DNA from 4 places in the Bacillus sp. NS1 genome. Region 4 is predicted to be linked to each of the others. Evidence: riboswitches for the same ligand, from Rfam matches in the RefSeq annotation. Region 4 holds a riboswitch; each other region holds the start of a gene.

Region 1 (4,174 bases), 240 kb from region 4:
TGCTGTTTTTCTTCTTCTGTCAGATCATATTTCTCTGAAAGCTGTTCCGGTAACTTCGCAATATCCCATTGCTCATAAATAACCTCTTGACTGTCCAGAAAGCTTGCTACTTCCTCTTGATTTTCAATCGTTGTATTTGCCTCATCATGAATTCGAATTGTTGCCATTTCAGTTCCTCCTTTTATTTAACCAGCTGGTGCTGGAGTGTTTTCAATTTCAAATGGTAGCTGAACAAAAATTCATATGCTTCAAGGACTCTTTTTGCTTCAAACGCTGTTCTGCCCCAAGCTGTAATACCGTGATTTCGGATCAGAACAGCTCCTGAATCATCTGAAATCTCTTCCGCAAACAGAGCCGCGAGCGTCGGAATATGAGCCGGGTTTTCAATGATCGGAATGGTCACTTCTGCATCCTCTTCCCACAGGCCGAGCGCTTTTATTATTTCCTGGCCTCTGAACGTGATTTTCTTTTGGTCTCCGTATAGCTCTGAGATTACATTATTGTTTACTGTATGGACGTGCAGGCAGCATCCGGCATTGGTTTTATTGTACAAATGTGTGTGCAAAAGCGTTTCCGCTGACGGTTTTAGAGAATGCCCGCTTTCGGCAGGTTCTCCGTTTTGATCCACCAGCAGAAAATCTTCATCCGTTTCTTTGCGTTTATCTTTTCCGCTTGCAGTGACGAGAAATGTTAAAGGCTCATCAGAAACTTTAATAGACAGATTGCCGCTAGTCGCCGGAAACCAATCTCTTTCTGCCAATTCCCGTTTTACTTCAGCGAGTTCTCTCCAGCGTTCTTGTTTTGCAGCCATTCCTGTACCTCCGTTACATTCTCGATATCTTTTCTTATCTCATAAAAATCTTGATACGGGAGATGATTCAGGTTCCGCTCCCGGCATTCGTTTAATAAATAATCTCTTGCAAAGCAAAGGTCTGATAGCTTTGCCGCCTCCACATCTGTAACCGAGTCACCGATCATGATGATATATTGGTTTGGCTCAGAAAGTTCATGTATCACCGACGGCTTGCAGCACCCGCATTGATTGCTACAAGTCCCTTTACAGGAATGAGGCCAATCAATATGAATATAGTCACTGTCAAATGACGCATGGTTGCAATAAATACGATCTTTTTCCACAATGCCTTCAAGCAAAGGATATACAAAAAAGTCCATTCCTCCGCTTACGATATAAAACGGCAGCTCATGCTCATTGATAAACGCTACAAATTCCCGAAAGCCTTCCCTGATTTTTGCATCTTCCAATACAAATCTTGTAATCTCTTCTTTTAAACTGCTGGGCAGAAGGCCGAACATCCGCCCGACACCTTCTTTGATTGACAGCGTTTTGGAAAGGACGCCGTCTTTTAATGCCGTCCACTCCGGCGGAGCGAATGTTTTCATGATGCTTATAATGTTGTCGTTCATCGTGATGGTTCCGTCAAAATCACAAATAATTAAAGGCTTTCGAGTCGTCATACGGCTTCAACCTTTCCCCATTTATCAAGCGCGAGCTTCAGATTCTTGCATTGTTCGGCTTTTTCATCAATCGGCTGGGCTTCTAAGACAGCATCAATTATGGCTCTGAACGCTTTGCCCCCGCCTTGGGCGCCGTTTGGATGTCCGTGTACGCCTCCCCCGGCGTTAATAATATGATCTATACCGAAATCCCGCATTAAAAGCGGAACCATGCCAGGATGAATGCCTGCTGACGGAACGGCAAATGTTTGGTTAAAGGCATCCTCTCTCACACATTCTTCATGAATCGCCAGCGCATCTTCTTTTGGAAGCGCAACCGAACCGTATGGAGATGGGAAGAGACTAAAGTCAGCACCGCAATACCGGTTTAATTTTCCGAGCAAAAGAGCGTGAGAAAAGCCGTAGAACGGAGAAGACGTAAACGCCCCGCTGACCGCTGGATGTGCCATAATCGGGATTGCGATTTCGGGATCTTCCGCTAGGCTTTGCATGACGTCCAAGCCGTAAGCAAAGACATTAAACAAAAGTGCATCCGCCCCCAATTCGGCAGCGCGTCTCGCTTTGTCTTTCAGATCCGCCGTGCGTCCAGTCAAATTGACCGCATACAGCGTTTTATGTCCGGTTTGCTCATACGTTTCTTTCAATATTTGCTTTCCTTCTGTAATTCTTGTTTCAAAAGGCGCCAGCCCTGTCTCAAAGAAAATTTCATCGTCCTTAATCAAATCAACTCCGCCAAGCGCCTGCTGTCTGAGCTGTTCTTTAATATCACTCAGGTCCCTTCCGATGACCCCTTTAAATATGCTCATTAACAGCGGTCTCTCAAACTCTCCCAGCAGTTTCCGAATGCCGTATACGCCAAACTTCGGTCCCGGCAGTGTGCGCTTAAATGCCTCAGAGAAGTGAAGATCGAGTAATTTAATTTTTCCGTCCAGCGACAGCTTGCCAAACACTGTTGTCAGTAAAGCCGGAATATCCCGAGAGAAATTGATTTCAGGATAGGCGATTGTGATCACCGCTTGTTTTCCTGATGCAGGAGTTCCCTCTCTTTCCTCGACCTTTATCACCCGTCCCTTGTGCTTTTGCATTTGCTCCTGTTTCACTAGAGGCAGATCTGTCCATGAGCCTACTGTCAATCCTGTTGCGATTTGTTCTGCTTTTTTCTCTGTATCGGCTCCCGGTTCGGTCAGGAGATATGTTGCTATTAACTCACTCATGCCTGAGCTCCTTTCATTTACATCCATATAAAAAAACCTCTTCAAACAGCAATCGCGTCTAAAGAGGTTTCGTTTCTCGTCCGAATCTTATCTCTCAGCCGCCAGCTGCAAGAATTAGCACCGTGCTTTATAAGTCGGTTGCCGGGCTTCATCGGGCTCGTCCCTCTGCCTGCTCTTGATAAGAAAATATAGATTTTATAAATTATTTTGAATTATCCCACCGTTATCAAATCTTGTCAATGCTTTTTTGGGTAAACAGGTTCAGTTTCCCAATTCGATAAGCGGCTTCTTTGAGACTTTCTTCACTTGTCAGCAGTCCGACTCTGACGTAGCCCTCGCCATATTCTCCGAAGCCGTTTCCAGCCGCAACCGCCACATTTGCTTTTTCCAGCAAAAGGTCTGAGAACTGCTCGGAAGTATAGCCTTCAGGCACAGGCAGCCATGCAAAAAATGAACCTGCCGGAGCTGTCACATCCCAGCCGATTTCCCGGCATGCAGCGATCCAAGCGTTTCGCCTGCTCTCATATCGGGCATTTTGCTCCGCCACACACGTCTGATCAGCTAGCAGTGCCGCTGCTGCAGCCTCCTGAGTCGCTCTGAAAAGACTGACAAACATGTGGTCTTGATAAAGATTGATTGCTTCAATGACCGAAGCGTTTCCGACGGCAAAGCCGACCCGCCACCCTGCCATGTTATACGTTTTTGACAGCGTGTAAATTTCAATTCCGATATCCTTCGCACCTTCAGTCTGCAAAAAGCTTAACGGTTTGCAGCCGTCAAACCCTACAGCGCCATAAGCAAAATCGTGAACGACACAGATCCCGTTTTCTTTCGCAAAACTGACCGTTTCTTCAAAAAATTCAGATGTAGCAATAGCTCCAGTCGGATTATTCGGATAATTTAAATACATCAATTTCGCCTGTTCTCTCACTTCGGCGGCGATGCTGCTGTAATCAGGAAGAAACGCCCTGTCCTTTACGAGCGGCATCATTTCCATTTTCGCTTTCGCGAGTGTGACACCTGACCAGTAATCAGGATAGCCCGGATCAGGAACTAAAATCGTATCTCCGGGATTCAACAGGCATTGCGGGAGCTCGACCAGACCGGCTTTCCCGCCGAATAATATAGCGACTTCAGTTTCCGGGTCAAGATCAATGCCGTATTCTCTTTTATAAAATGCTGCTGCGGCTGATTTTAGACTGTACGAGCCGCGAAAAGACGAGTATTTATGATTTTCAGGATCCGCAACGGCTCGTTTCATTTCCTCGACGATATGTTCCGGAGTCGGCTGATCCGGATTTCCCTGTCCGAGGTTGATGACGTCATGCCCTTCTGCGAGCTTTTGGTTCACTTTCTGCACCAGAGAAGCGAAGAATTGTTTAGGCAATTCCTTCAATACATGAGACTGTTCAAATTTCATCTATTCTCACCTTCTAAAAAAATCTTGAAATGATAGTCCATCATCATATATGGTTAAATGAAAA
Region 2 (4,174 bases), on a different contig from region 4:
TCGAAAATGCGATTTCTTGCAGCGCCGCGCGTACAAAATGTGCTCTCTTTAAATTTGCTGAAAGCGGGGCATCAAAAAGAAAACCGCCTTTCGTTAACGCATTCTTTTCTGCCGATAAGTAAGAACCGAGAGCCGCCACACATGCATTGTCTTCTTTAGCAAGTGCAGAAATCTCTTCCTCCATTACTTCGTACGATTCATTGGGATAAAAAATCTGTTTTAATTTTTGATAATTCAGGCCGGTAATTCCCGGATTCGTTTCCACAAGCCAATGTCCTTGATCTGTATGGCAATTCAGCCATGCTTTATGTTTTGTGTCGCCATGGCCAGCAGTAATTTTGGTTATTGGCGTTGTTGTCCCTGATACGATGGCAATGTCCTCAAGCGCAGCGCGGGTGCTTTTCACAGCCAGCTGTGTATCCCCGCCCCCTGCTATCACCTTCGCATTTATAGAAAGACCTAATTCGGATGCATACTCATTTGTTATTGTTCCAACCGCTGTTCCCGATCTTACTAGAGGCGGAAGGATAAATGGTGAAAAGCCGAATATGCCGCACATCTCTTCTGACCAAGTGTTTTGCTTTACGTCAAACAGCAGGGTTTCTGTTGCCTGCGAAGGTTCATATGTCAAAATTCCGCTCAGCTGGTATGTCACCCAATCACTGATGCTCGTAAAGCTAGCAGTTTTTTGCCATAAAGAGGGCTGACGCTGTTTTAAACCATAAAGCTTGAGCGCAGAAAAAAGTGCAGTCGGAAGGCGGCCTGTGCGGCTGTATATCTCTTCTCGATTGGGTATGCACTCCTCCCACTCACGGCCGCGATTATCAATGTTCGGCAGCCCGAGAAAAGAGTCGCCGTTTTGATCGATCAGCACAATCCCCTGTCTTTGACTCGTCGATGTCAAACCAATGATGTCAATATCACGAGAACGAGAAAGTGCACGTTTTGCCAGTTTCATCACTTGCTTCCACAGCAACTGAGGAGAAAAATAACGGCTGTCTGGGTAAAGCGTATCGGTTGAATACACGATGTCCTCCCGTTCAACTGTTTGAACATTTCCCGATACACTCACGACCGCTACTCTCGCATTCCCTGTGCCGATATCAAAAACGAGATAGCCTTTTTGTTTTTTCATTGCGTTACCCTCCTTTCTTATACCTCTGTTTTTAGTTCATCTTTGTTATACAATGTCGGAATATTAAGAGTTTTTTCACCCTTCCACTTTTTGAGAGCTCCGTTCAAGATCGTCACGTGATGATCCTCCACTTCGAAGGTTGCTCCAGCAAGATGCGGTGTTGCCAGAACATTAGCCAATGAGATGAATTCGTAATCTGATTCCTCTGGAGGTTCATGATAAAAAACGTCTAAAATCGCTCCTCTGATTTTATGTTCTTTTAATACAGATAAAAGATCTTCACGGTTTACCACAACTGCTCTCGAAGTATTGACGAAAATCGCACTCTCTTTCATTAGATCAAAATACGACCGATCAATAAGTCCTAGTGTTTCCTCGGTACGAGGCAGATGGACAGAAACGATATCACTGTCTGAAAACACCGTTTTAAGAGATACTTTTTCATATAGGGGAAGATCGTCCTGTACGTATGGATCGTAATACTTTATTTTACAGCCGAACGCTGTCAACAGTTTTGCAATCCTTTGCCCTACCGCGCCGAACCCAACCATGCCGACCGTTTTTCCCGTTAATTCATTCCCTTTGAATTTGACATAAGCCTGCAAGTAATCGCTGTCCCATTTTCCATCCTTCAGCCATTGATTAGAGGTGCTGGTATGGCGGAGAAAGGAAATCACATTGCCGATAAACATTTCAGCAACGGCTTGTGCATTCCGCCCAGGTGTATAGAAAACGGGTATGCCCCTTTTTGACGCTGCAGCCACATCCACATTGGAGGGCATTCCTCTGCACACGCCCACAAATGAAAGGCCTGAAACAGATGCAAATACGTTGTCTGTTACTTGATCAAGCTCAGTAATCAAGCCTATCGCATGTGATTCTTTTAGTAGTTGAATGAGTTCATCTTCCCGGTATGCCCGGCCTTGTTCCTTCCAGGAATGATAAATAACTGAGCCGAACAATTCTTCAAGCTCTTTTCTTCCTTCTTCGTTGTACGGTGCTGTAACCAAAACCGTCATGGTGCAAAACATCCTTTTCATCATATTTTTCATAAAAAAAAATCTCTTTCCGAAGATGGAAAGAGATTCATGTATAAGCGTGCCCTGTTTACTGACAGACGCCGGTATAAACCTTGCTTTCCTATCTTTCAAGCTGACGCTTGCTGGAATTGGCACAATAATGTTGCCGAGGTTTCATAGGGCCAGTCCCTCCACCTCTCTGGATAGAAAACGTTGAATATGTAATTTTCGGAATGAAGAATACGTTTATAATAAAGAAGTCTCAGATTGATGTCAATCTCTTTTTTCAGAATTGACGTTATCATCCGAAATGTTATAATTCTTACAATATATCTAACTAGAGAGAGGAACTGGGCCATGAAATCTTTTGCCACACAACAAAACGGCATTTTTAAATCCGTTTGCTCGCTTGACTGCCCGGATCAGTGCGGATTGTTAATACATAAAAAAGACGGAAAAATTGTGAAAGTCCAAGGTGATCCTGATCATCCAGTCACGGCCGGAAACATTTGCAACAAAGTCCGAAACATGACGGAGCGCATTTATGATGAAAAGCGGCTGACTACACCCCTCAAACGGACAGGGGCGAAAGGCCGGGCAATATTTGAACCGATTTCTTGGGAAGAGGCGATCGATACCATCACCTCACGCTGGAAACAGCTAATTGATGAAGAGGGCGCTGAAAGCATACTTCCATACAGTTTTTACGGGAATATGGGCAAATTAACAGCTGAAGGAATGGACCGCCGATTCTTTTACCGCATGGGCTCAAGCCAGCTTGAACGAACGATTTGCAGCAAAGCGGGATCTGAGGGCTATAAATATACGATGGGTATAAGTGCGGGAATCGATCCCGAGGAAACCATTCATACGAAACTATTTATTTTTTGGGGAATCAACGCAGTCAGCACAAATATGCACCAAATTACTATCGCCCAAAAAGCACGAAAACAAGGTGCCAAAATTGTCGTCATTGATGTTCATCAAAATCAGACAGGACGTCTCGCAGATTGGTTTATTCCCATAAAACCCGGAACTGACAGCGCACTTGCCCTTGGCATCATGAACATCTTATTTAAAGAAAACCTTCATGATAAAGCATTTCTGTCTGAATACACGGTCGGCTATGAAGAGCTCCGTGAACACGTGAAACAGTATGATCCGGAAAAGGTATCACTGATCACTGGTGTCAGTACCGAAGATATTTATCAGCTGGCAAGAATGTACGGCGAAACCTCCCCTTCTTTTATCAGAATCGGAAACGGACTCCAGCACCACGATAACGGCGGGATGATTGTACGGACGATTGCCTGTCTTCCGGCGATCACCGGCCAATGGCTGCACACAGGGGGCGGTGCAATTAAGCATAACAGCGGAATTTTAGAATATAACACAAGTGCCTTGCAGCGGCCTGACTTACTGAAAGGGCACACACCGAGATCGTTTAATATGAATCAGCTGGGCAAAGTGCTTTTGGAAACAGATCCACCTATTCGCTCTCTTTTTATTTACGGGACGAATCCGGCCGTTGTCGCGCCAGAAGCGAACAAAGTCAGACAGGGATTGTTGCGGGAAGACCTGTTTACTGTGGTTCATGATTTGTTTTTAACGGAAACAGCTGCATATGCGGACATTGTACTGCCTGCAACATCCGCTTTTGAAAATACTGATTTTTATACCTCCTACTGGCACCATTACATTCAGCTTCAGCTGCCGGTGATTGAGAGATATGGAGAAAGCAAGTCTAACACTGAGGTGTTCCGATTACTTGCTGAAGCAATGGGATTCACAGACCAGGAGCTCAAAGATTCAGATGCAGAATTAATCCGCCAGGCACTTGACCATCCGGATAACCCATATTTGGCGGAAATTGATTACGATTCACTTACTAAGCATTCATTTATGAAAGCGCAACGCGAAAAGCCGCTGTTTCCAGGCGAACTCCCAACTCCAAGCGGAAAAATAGAATTATATTCAGAGAGAATGAAACAAGCTGGTTTCCCGGCTTTACCGACACATA
Region 3 (4,174 bases), 200 kb from region 4:
AGTGCAAAAAACATTCCCAAAAAAGTGCAAAGTAAACAAAATATTTGGGGGATTTGCTAAGATAAGAGGAGAAAAGATGAGGGGTGATCATGCTGCATTTATATATTGCCAGGCACGGACAGACTCAATGGAATGTGGAAAAACGGATGCAGGGTTGGCTGGATTCTGATTTAACAGAACTTGGATTATACAACGCCCGCGCTCTTGGGAAGCGTCTGAAGGATATTGAATTGAATCAGGTTTACATCAGCCCGAGCAAGCGGACAGAAGAGACGGCAAAAACCATACTGGGATCGCGCCGGCTCCCGCTGGTTAAAGATTATATGTTCAGAGAAATGTCTCTGGGCTCATGGGAAGGGAAAAAACAAGAGGATATTGAAAGAGACGAACCTGATCTTTTTCATGCTTATTTTCATCATCCCGAAGCTTATCGCCAGCCAGGATGTGAAACGTTTTTTGACCTTGAAAGCCGGGTAAGGCTGGCTCTCCAAACGATTTTAGACAGCCATTCTTCCGGTAATGTTCTCTTGGTTACCCATTCTGTCTTTATATTAATGCTGTTAAATATCATAAAGGGAAGACGCATTAATGACATATGGAATTCTGCTTACATATATGATACATCATTGAGCCTTGTGGAATTTGATGAAAATGGAACAGCCAAGATATTAATAGAAGGGGATGGGGAGCATAGGAAACCGATTCCTGCTTTCTAACAGAAAAAAACCATCTGCCTAAGGCAGATGGTTTCTATATTTAAACAAGCTGTGTCTGCTGAGCTCTTGCCTGTTTTGCGGCTTCAACCATGTTTTTCAATGCTGCAACCGTTTCTTCCTGCTGTCTTGTTTTCAATCCGCAGTCTGGATTTACCCAGAAGCGGTCAGTCGGACAAACGGCAAGAGCGTCAACAATAATGTTGTACATTTCTTCAGTTGACGGCACCCGAGGGCTGTGAATGTCATATACACCAAGGCCGAGCCCTTTCAAATACGGATGGTCTTTTAAGTAATCTAAAAATCCTCCGTGGCTTCTGCTGTGCTCGATTGTAATTACATCGGCATCAAGATCATTGATCGTATCTACGATGTCTTCGAAGTTGCTGTAGCACATATGTGTATGAATTTGCGTCTCGTTTTTCACGGAAGAAGTAGTTAATCTGAATGCTTCTGCCGCCCAAGTCAAATACTCATCCCAATCTTGGGTTTTTAATGGAAGGCCTTCGCGCAGCGCCGGTTCATCCACTTGAATAATTTGAATGCCTGCATCTTCAAGCGCTTTTACTTCTTTGCGAAGGGCAAGCCCAATTTGGAAGGCGATTTCTTTTCTCGAAATGTCGTTTCGAGGGAAGGACCAGTTTAAGATTGTAACAGGACCGGTCAGCATTCCTTTCACATGCTTGGATGTCAGGGATTGTGCATACACCGTGTCTTTCACTGTCATCGGTTCAATAAATTCAACATCTCCGTAAATGACTGGCGGGCGGACACAGCGTGAGCCGTATGATTGAACCCAAGCGTATTTTGTGAAGGCAAAGCCGGCCAGCTTTTCACCGAAGTATTCGACCATATCTGTCCGTTCAAATTCACCGTGCACAAGCACATCCAGCTCCAATTCTTCCTGAATATCAATCCATCGTTTTGTTTCTGCATTGATAAAGTTTTGGTACTGTTCATCAGACCACTCTTTTTTCCGCCATTTTTGGCGTGCGCTCCGCACTTCAGCAGACTGCGGGAAGCTTCCAATCGTAGTCGTCGGCAAAAGCGGGAGGCCGAGAGATTCATTTTGCAGGGCTAAACGTTCTTCAAAAGGAATTGGGCGTTTGAAGTCTTTATCGGTTAATTGCTCCAGCTCTTTCTTTTGTTCAGAATTTGCGCTAGTTGCAAATTGTTTGAGCGCCTGAATATCAGCTTTCGCCCGCTGAATCTGTTCGCTGATCGCCGCTTTTCCTGATACTAAACCTTCTTTCAAAGCTGTCAGCTCAGCTAGTTTTTCTTTTGCGTAAGATAATCCGTTCAGCAGATCCTTCTCCAAATGCTCATCAGGGTGCTTCGCTACCGGAACATGCAACAGGCTGCTGGAAGGCTGAATCCACAGTTCATCTACTTTTGCAATGCTGAGAATATCAAGAACGGCGTCGAGACGTTCTTCAAGATCTGCCTTCCAAATGTTGCGTCCGTCAATGACGCCTGCTGCCAGCACTTTATCTGTTGGGAATCCGTGTGTTTTCAGCTGTTCCAGGTTTCTGCCTTTATCGTGAACGAAATCAAGGCCAATTCCCTGTACCGGGTAAGAGATCAGCTCTTCATAAGCATCAACAGAATCAAAATACGTCTGCAAAAGCACATTCAAGGATGAAAGCTCGTTTGTAATGCTTTCAAATAATTCTTTTGCGCCGCGGACATCTTCGGCAGAAGCTGTAACAAGCGCAGGCTCATCGATTTGAACCCATTTTACGCCTTCTTCCTCAAGCTCTTTCAAAAGCTGTACATATAACGGCACAAGGCGTTTTTGGATCGCTTTTGCTTCAGAGGGTTCATAGCCTTTAGCCAGCGTGACAAATGTATAAGGGCCGACAATCACAGGTTTTGTTTCAACGCCGTATTCCTGTTTGATCCGGCGATAATCTGTGAGCTGTTTGTTTCTTGTCAGGCGGAACTCAATGCTCTCGTCATATTCAGGAACGATGTAATGGTAGTTTGTATTAAACCATTTTGTCATTTCACTTGATACGGCGTCTTTTATTCCGCGGGCAATAGCGAAGTATGTATCGGTAGCGTCAGTCAAATGTCTGAATCGTTTCGGAATCCAGTTGAAGCTGACTGCTGTGTCGAGTACATGATCATACTGTGTGAAATCAGAAACAGGCACAACATCAATCTGCTGGTCAATTTGTGTTTTTACTGCGGATAAAAATAGGTCGTCGATTTGCTTTAAAAACGTATCTTTATCAGTGCTGCCTTTCCAATACGCTTCAAGTGCTTTTTTCCATTCTCTGTTCAGTCCAATTCTCGGAAATCCTAAATTCGATGTTTTGATGGTTGTCATTGTTTCTCCTCCTTTATATGTAAAACACTCTTGTTAACCCGCGGATACAGGCTGCTAAGAGGTTTTCTCACAACAAAAAGCCTCTTTCCCATGAGAGAAAGAGGCTTTTCTGCGTAAAACACTGCCTCTCTCATCTCTCAGACACAATCTGATGGAATTAGCACCGTGCCTTATGAGACATCAGTCTCGGCGCGAAAAGCAGTGCGCCCCATTTCACAATGGAATTACGGTCGGTTGCTGTTGGGGTCAAAAGGCCAATCCCTCGCCCAACTCTCGATAAGAGAAAATGTTATTAATTTTTTGAAAAGTTGAATCATTTGTTGGTAATCTTAACAGTATTTCAAATTCGTTGTCAACATAGAATTTGAAACTTTATTTTTAATATTCAGTTTATATTATATAAGAAAAATAATTTTATAGGGTCATCAAATGTGATTGCTCTGCTCTTTCTGCCAGTTCATCAGGAGCGGTTAAATACAGGAATCCATTACCTGCCAGCGTTTTTGCAATATCAAGCGGAAGTGTCCTGCGGATCAGCTGTGCATAAACCTCAGGTTCAGAAAGCTTTCTTTGAAATGATTCTTCTTCATAGCTTTTGATTAAAGCAAGCGCTCCGCTGACATGAGGGGCAGCCATTGAAGTGCCGGTAAGCTTACCGTACTTCTTGTTAGGAAGGGTTGATAATATATTTTCTCCCGGTGCCACAAGATCAATCTCTTTATTTGCGTTAGAAAATTCTGATAATTCGCGCGCTACGGAAACAGATCCAACAGCGATGACTTCATTATATGCCGCAGGGTAGGAAAGCTCTTCTGTGCGTTCGTCGCCGTCACCTTCATTTCCCGCTGCGCAAACGACAAGCACTCCATTTTTGACGGCGTTTTTCACTGCTTCCGCCAGCTCTGGCACATCGCTAGGACCGCCAAGGGACATTGAGATGATATCGACTTTCTGTTCCACAGCGTAGTTAATGCCGTTAATAATCCATTCGTATTGTCCGCTGCCGTTTTCACCGCCAAGAACCTTCACAATCAATAGGCTTGCCTCAGGCGCAACTCCGGCAATGCCGCCGTTTGAATCATTAGCTGCAATCGTTCCGGCGACGTGTGTGCCGTGTCCGTTGTAGTCG
Region 4 (4,174 bases):
GATAAAACCGCGGATACCGTCATCCGTGATGATGAATGAACCCGTTGCGATTAATCTGTAAACCGTACCTGTCAGCTCTTTATTCATCAGATCTTCTGAGGCGTCGGTAAACAGTTCGCTGATGATATCTTCCGGCGCTGGTTTCGCAAACATGCGTCCTCGGTTTGTCACCTTCAGCATACAGTAAAGCTTATCCCCTTTTTGCGGCCAGACATCCTCGTATGGCGGCAAATGCTCAGTTGCAACTAGCGCGTCTTTAGATAAGCCGACATCAACGAAAACGCCCATATCTTCCACTGTATCCACCACTTCGACCCAGCCGTACTCATCAGCGCTGATGACCGGAATTTTCATCGTGGCCGCAAGTCTCTCCTGCTGATCGACGTATATAAAAACCTCTACTTCGTCTCTGTCCTCGATATCCTCAGTTATTTCACTGTTATGTAAGAGAATCGTGTCTTCTCCGTCGGTTAAAAAGTAACCGAAGTCAGTTTGGTGATCTATACTCAAGGTTAATTGCTGCCCTGGTCTCATGCTATCGTCCTTCCTGTTCCGCTTTATTTTTCTGCGGATTCTGTTAACATTTTTTCCAATCATCACAAATTGATTCTTTGATCTGTTGGAAGTTTCTCTTTATTCTACTATAATCAACACATAAGTTAAATGTTATGGAGGTTTTCATATGGCAAAAGAAAGCTCATTTGATATTGTATCCAAGGTGGAATTGCCCGAAGTGCAAAATGCGATCCAAATCGCACTCAAAGAAATCAGCACACGCTACGACTTTAAAGGAAGCAAAAGCGACATTTCTTTAGATAAAGAGGAGCTTGTCCTCGTTTCTGATGACGAATTTAAATTAAGCCAGCTGAAAGATGTACTGGTCAGTAAATTAATTAAACGAAATGTGCCGACAAAAAACATTGATTACGGCAAGGTTGAAAGCGCGTCAGGCGGAACGGTGCGCCAGCGTGCAAAACTTGTTCAAGGCATTGACAAGGAAAACGCAAAAAAAATCAATACAATTATCAAAAACTCCGGACTGAAAGTAAAGTCTCAAGTGCAGGATGACCAAGTGCGCATCACCGGAAAAAACAAGGATGACCTGCAGCAGATTATCACAGCAGTGAGAGGCGCAGATCTGCCAATTGACGTTCAATTTATAAATTTCAGATAAATTTTCTGAATCCTATTGATTATTGTCTTTATTTTCGGTAAATTTGGAGAAAGGGAAAACGCTAACCACCTTTTGGCACTTCCTGAACACGAAAACTTCATATCCGTTCTTATCAAGAGAAGCAGAGGGACTGGCCCGACGAAGCTTCAGCAACCGGTGTAATGGCGATAAGCCATGACCAAGGTGCTAAATCCAGCAAGCTCGAACAGCTTGGAAGATAAGAAGAGACAAAATCACTGACAAAGTCTTCTTCTTAAGAGGACTTTTTTTATTTCTCTTTTTTCCTTGCTGAATGTGAATAAAGGAGGCAGACAATGGGACTTTTAGAAGATTTGCAAACACAAGTGTTAATCGGCGACGGCGCAATGGGGACGCTCCTCTACTCCTATGGCATTGACAGGTGCTTTGAGGAGCTCAATATTTCAAAGCCGGAAGAAATTCAGCGCATACATAAAGCATACGTTGAGGCAGGAGCCAACATCATTCAAACAAATACGTACGGGGCCAATTATATTAAATTATCCAGACACGGCCTTGAGGATGACATCAAAAAAATGAATCAAGAGGCAGTAAAAATCGCACGGGCTTCCGCAGGCGATGCGTACGTTCTGGGGACGATGGGAGGCATCCGCACATTTAATAAAAATGCGTACAGCCTTGACGAAATCAAACGCAGCTTTCGCGAGCAGCTGTACCTGCTGCTGCATGAAGATCCGGATGGATTGCTGTTAGAAACGTATTATGATTTGGAAGAAGCCCGTGAAGTGCTGAAAATCGCGCGCAAAGAGACTGGCCTTCCGATTATGTTAAATGTCTCCATGCATGAGCAAGGCGTACTGCAGGACGGAACGCCGCTTTCTGAAGCATTGCGATCGATCGCGGATCTCGGAGCTGATATCGTCGGCATTAACTGCCGGCTCGGCCCTTATCATATGATTGAAGCGCTCAGCGAAGTGCCGATTTTTGATGACGTGTTCTTATCAGTTTATCCGAACAGCAGTCTTCCCTCGCTTGAAGAAGGCCGGCTCGTCTATGAAACAGACGACACGTATTTTCAAAACAGCGCGTCAGAATTCCGTAAGCAAGGCGCACGGATTATCGGAGGCTGCTGCGGCACCACGCCAAATCACATCCGGGCGATGGCGGAAGCGGTTGGCGGGCTTGCTCCGATTACAGAAAAAGAAGTCAAAACCCGGGCGAAGGAATTCGTTTCTGTTCAGCACGAGCGGACAGAGCCCGGCTTGAATGAGATCGCGGCGGAAAAACGCTCCATTATCGTAGAGCTGGATCCGCCGAAAAAATTGAGTTTTGACAAATTTCTGTCCGCCGCTGCTGAATTAAAAGAAGCGGGAATCGATGCCCTAACGCTCGCTGACAATTCCCTAGCGACCCCGCGGATCAGCAATGTTGCCTGCGGCGCCCTTGTGAAGCAGCAGCTTGATATGCGCTCTCTTGTCCATATTACGTGCCGTGACCGAAATATTATCGGCTTGCAGTCACACTTAATGGGTCTTGATACGTTAGGGCTGAATGACGTGCTGGCCATCACGGGCGACCCTTCTAAAATCGGGGATTTTCCGGGTGCCACGTCTGTTTATGATTTAACATCCTTTGATTTAATCAGGCTGATCAAACAGTTCAATGAAGGGCTGTCCCTGTCTGGAAAGCCGCTTGGCAAGAAAACGAATTTCTCAGTCGCAGCCGCATTTAATCCTAACGTCCGCCACCTGGATAAAGCGGTAAAACGGCTGGAGAAAAAAATAGATTGCGGCGCCGATTATTTTGTTTCACAGCCTGTCTATTCCGAACAGCAGCTTGTCGATATCCATAACGAAACAAAGCATCTGCAGACGCCGATCTATATCGGAATTATGCCGCTTACTAGCAGCCGGAATGCTGAATTCATCCACAATGAAATTCCGGGCATTAAGCTGTCTGACTCTATTCGGGAAACAATGGCCCTCGCCGGTGAAGACAAAGAGAAGCAAAAAGCGGAGGGCCTTGCAATTGCACGCTCTCTGTTGGATACGGCATGCGAGCTGTTTAACGGCATCTATTTGATTACGCCTTTTCTCAGATCTGACTTAACTGCTGAGCTCACTTCTTATATCCAGCAAAAAGATGAGCAGCGACAAAATATCTATTTGCATTAATTCCGATAAGACTGCCTGAATCAATCGGGCGGTCTTTTTTAATAGGATTCGTGTTACGATATAGAAAATCGGTATATGAGGAGGAACATCATGCTCGAAGTCAAAACCATTTCCGCGGAAGATACATACGAAATCCGGCATCGTATCCTGCGTCCCCATCAATCCATCGAACAATGCAAATATGAACAAGATCATGCAGAAGGCGCTTTTCATCTCGGCGCGTTTTATGAAGGAACGCTGATCAGCATCGCTTCTTTTTTCCCTCAAAAACAGCCATTAATAACGGCCTCCTCCGCATATCGGCTGAGAGGCATGGCAACACTTGAAGGATATCGCGATCAAAAAGCCGGAAGCACGCTGATCAAATACGCGGAGCAAAAACTGGCAGATAGAGGCGTACAGGCGGTCTGGTGTAACGCAAGACACCATGTCAAAGGCTACTACGCAAAGCTCGGCTGGGAGGAACTAGGCTTACCGTTTGAGATTCCCGGCATTGGCACTCATATTGTGATGTACAAAACACTCGGAACAGGCAGGTGATCTTATGGACGTAATGGATGAGCTGATTGAGCTTCATGAAGAGCATGCATCCGGTCTATTGCGGCTTTGCAGGCAAGCCGGGTGGCCGGATTATGGCGAACAAGAGCTGACACTTCTTGTCCAACAAGGACGCTTTTTCGGTTATCAAAATGTCCGCGGAGACATCATCTCTTGCATCGGCTTGTTTTTGTTTGGCCGTCTTGCTTCTATTGGACTCGTCATCGTGGACAAAGAATACAAACGGCTCGGTCTAGGGCGGCGGATGGTAAACGCGTGTATCAGCCAAACGGATGAAAGCACCGCCATC

What was found. Region 4 has a riboswitch for S-adenosylmethionine ahead of AC4CV5_RS06570 (bifunctional homocysteine S-methyltransferase/methylenetetrahydrofolate reductase). Riboswitches for the same ligand answer to the same signal wherever they lie in the genome.
Region 1: linked by a shared signal. The riboswitch ahead of mtnW (2,3-diketo-5-methylthiopentyl-1-phosphate enolase) and the one ahead of AC4CV5_RS06570 (bifunctional homocysteine S-methyltransferase/methylenetetrahydrofolate reductase) in region 4 are both predicted to bind S-adenosylmethionine.
Region 2: linked by a shared signal. The riboswitch ahead of AC4CV5_RS15575 (2-hydroxyacid dehydrogenase) and the one ahead of AC4CV5_RS06570 (bifunctional homocysteine S-methyltransferase/methylenetetrahydrofolate reductase) in region 4 are both predicted to bind S-adenosylmethionine.
Region 3: linked by a shared signal. The riboswitch ahead of metE (5-methyltetrahydropteroyltriglutamate--homocysteine S-methyltransferase) and the one ahead of AC4CV5_RS06570 (bifunctional homocysteine S-methyltransferase/methylenetetrahydrofolate reductase) in region 4 are both predicted to bind S-adenosylmethionine.

What each region holds. Positions count from the first base shown of each region.
Region 1 is NZ_JBZAZF010000002.1:459,722-463,895, reverse strand. It holds gene mtnD (acireductone dioxygenase) at 1-167, opposite strand, end outside; gene AC4CV5_RS07915 (methylthioribulose 1-phosphate dehydratase) at 182-811, opposite strand; gene mtnX (2-hydroxy-3-keto-5-methylthiopentenyl-1-phosphate phosphatase) at 769-1,476, opposite strand; gene mtnW (2,3-diketo-5-methylthiopentyl-1-phosphate enolase) at 1,473-2,690, opposite strand; SAM riboswitch class I at 2,775-2,875, opposite strand; gene mtnE (methionine-glutamine aminotransferase) at 2,917-4,110, opposite strand.
Region 2 is NZ_JBZAZF010000003.1:951,601-955,774, reverse strand. It holds gene AC4CV5_RS15580 (FGGY-family carbohydrate kinase) at 1-1,135, opposite strand, end outside; gene AC4CV5_RS15575 (2-hydroxyacid dehydrogenase) at 1,153-2,187, opposite strand; SAM riboswitch class I at 2,273-2,364, opposite strand; gene AC4CV5_RS15570 (molybdopterin oxidoreductase family protein) at 2,512-4,174, shown strand, end outside.
Region 3 is NZ_JBZAZF010000002.1:416,614-420,787, forward strand. It holds gene AC4CV5_RS07685 (histidine phosphatase family protein) at 90-716, shown strand; gene metE (5-methyltetrahydropteroyltriglutamate--homocysteine S-methyltransferase) at 757-3,045, opposite strand; SAM riboswitch class I at 3,173-3,328, opposite strand; gene isp (serine protease Isp) at 3,460-4,174, opposite strand, start outside.
Region 4 is NZ_JBZAZF010000002.1:220,971-225,144, reverse strand. It holds partial or broken gene AC4CV5_RS06580 (CvfB family protein) at 1-584, opposite strand, end outside; gene AC4CV5_RS06575 (YajQ family cyclic di-GMP-binding protein) at 683-1,174, shown strand; SAM riboswitch class I at 1,281-1,398, shown strand; gene AC4CV5_RS06570 (bifunctional homocysteine S-methyltransferase/methylenetetrahydrofolate reductase) at 1,489-3,327, shown strand; gene AC4CV5_RS06565 (GNAT family N-acetyltransferase) at 3,418-3,867, shown strand; gene AC4CV5_RS06560 (GNAT family N-acetyltransferase) at 3,872-4,174, shown strand, end outside.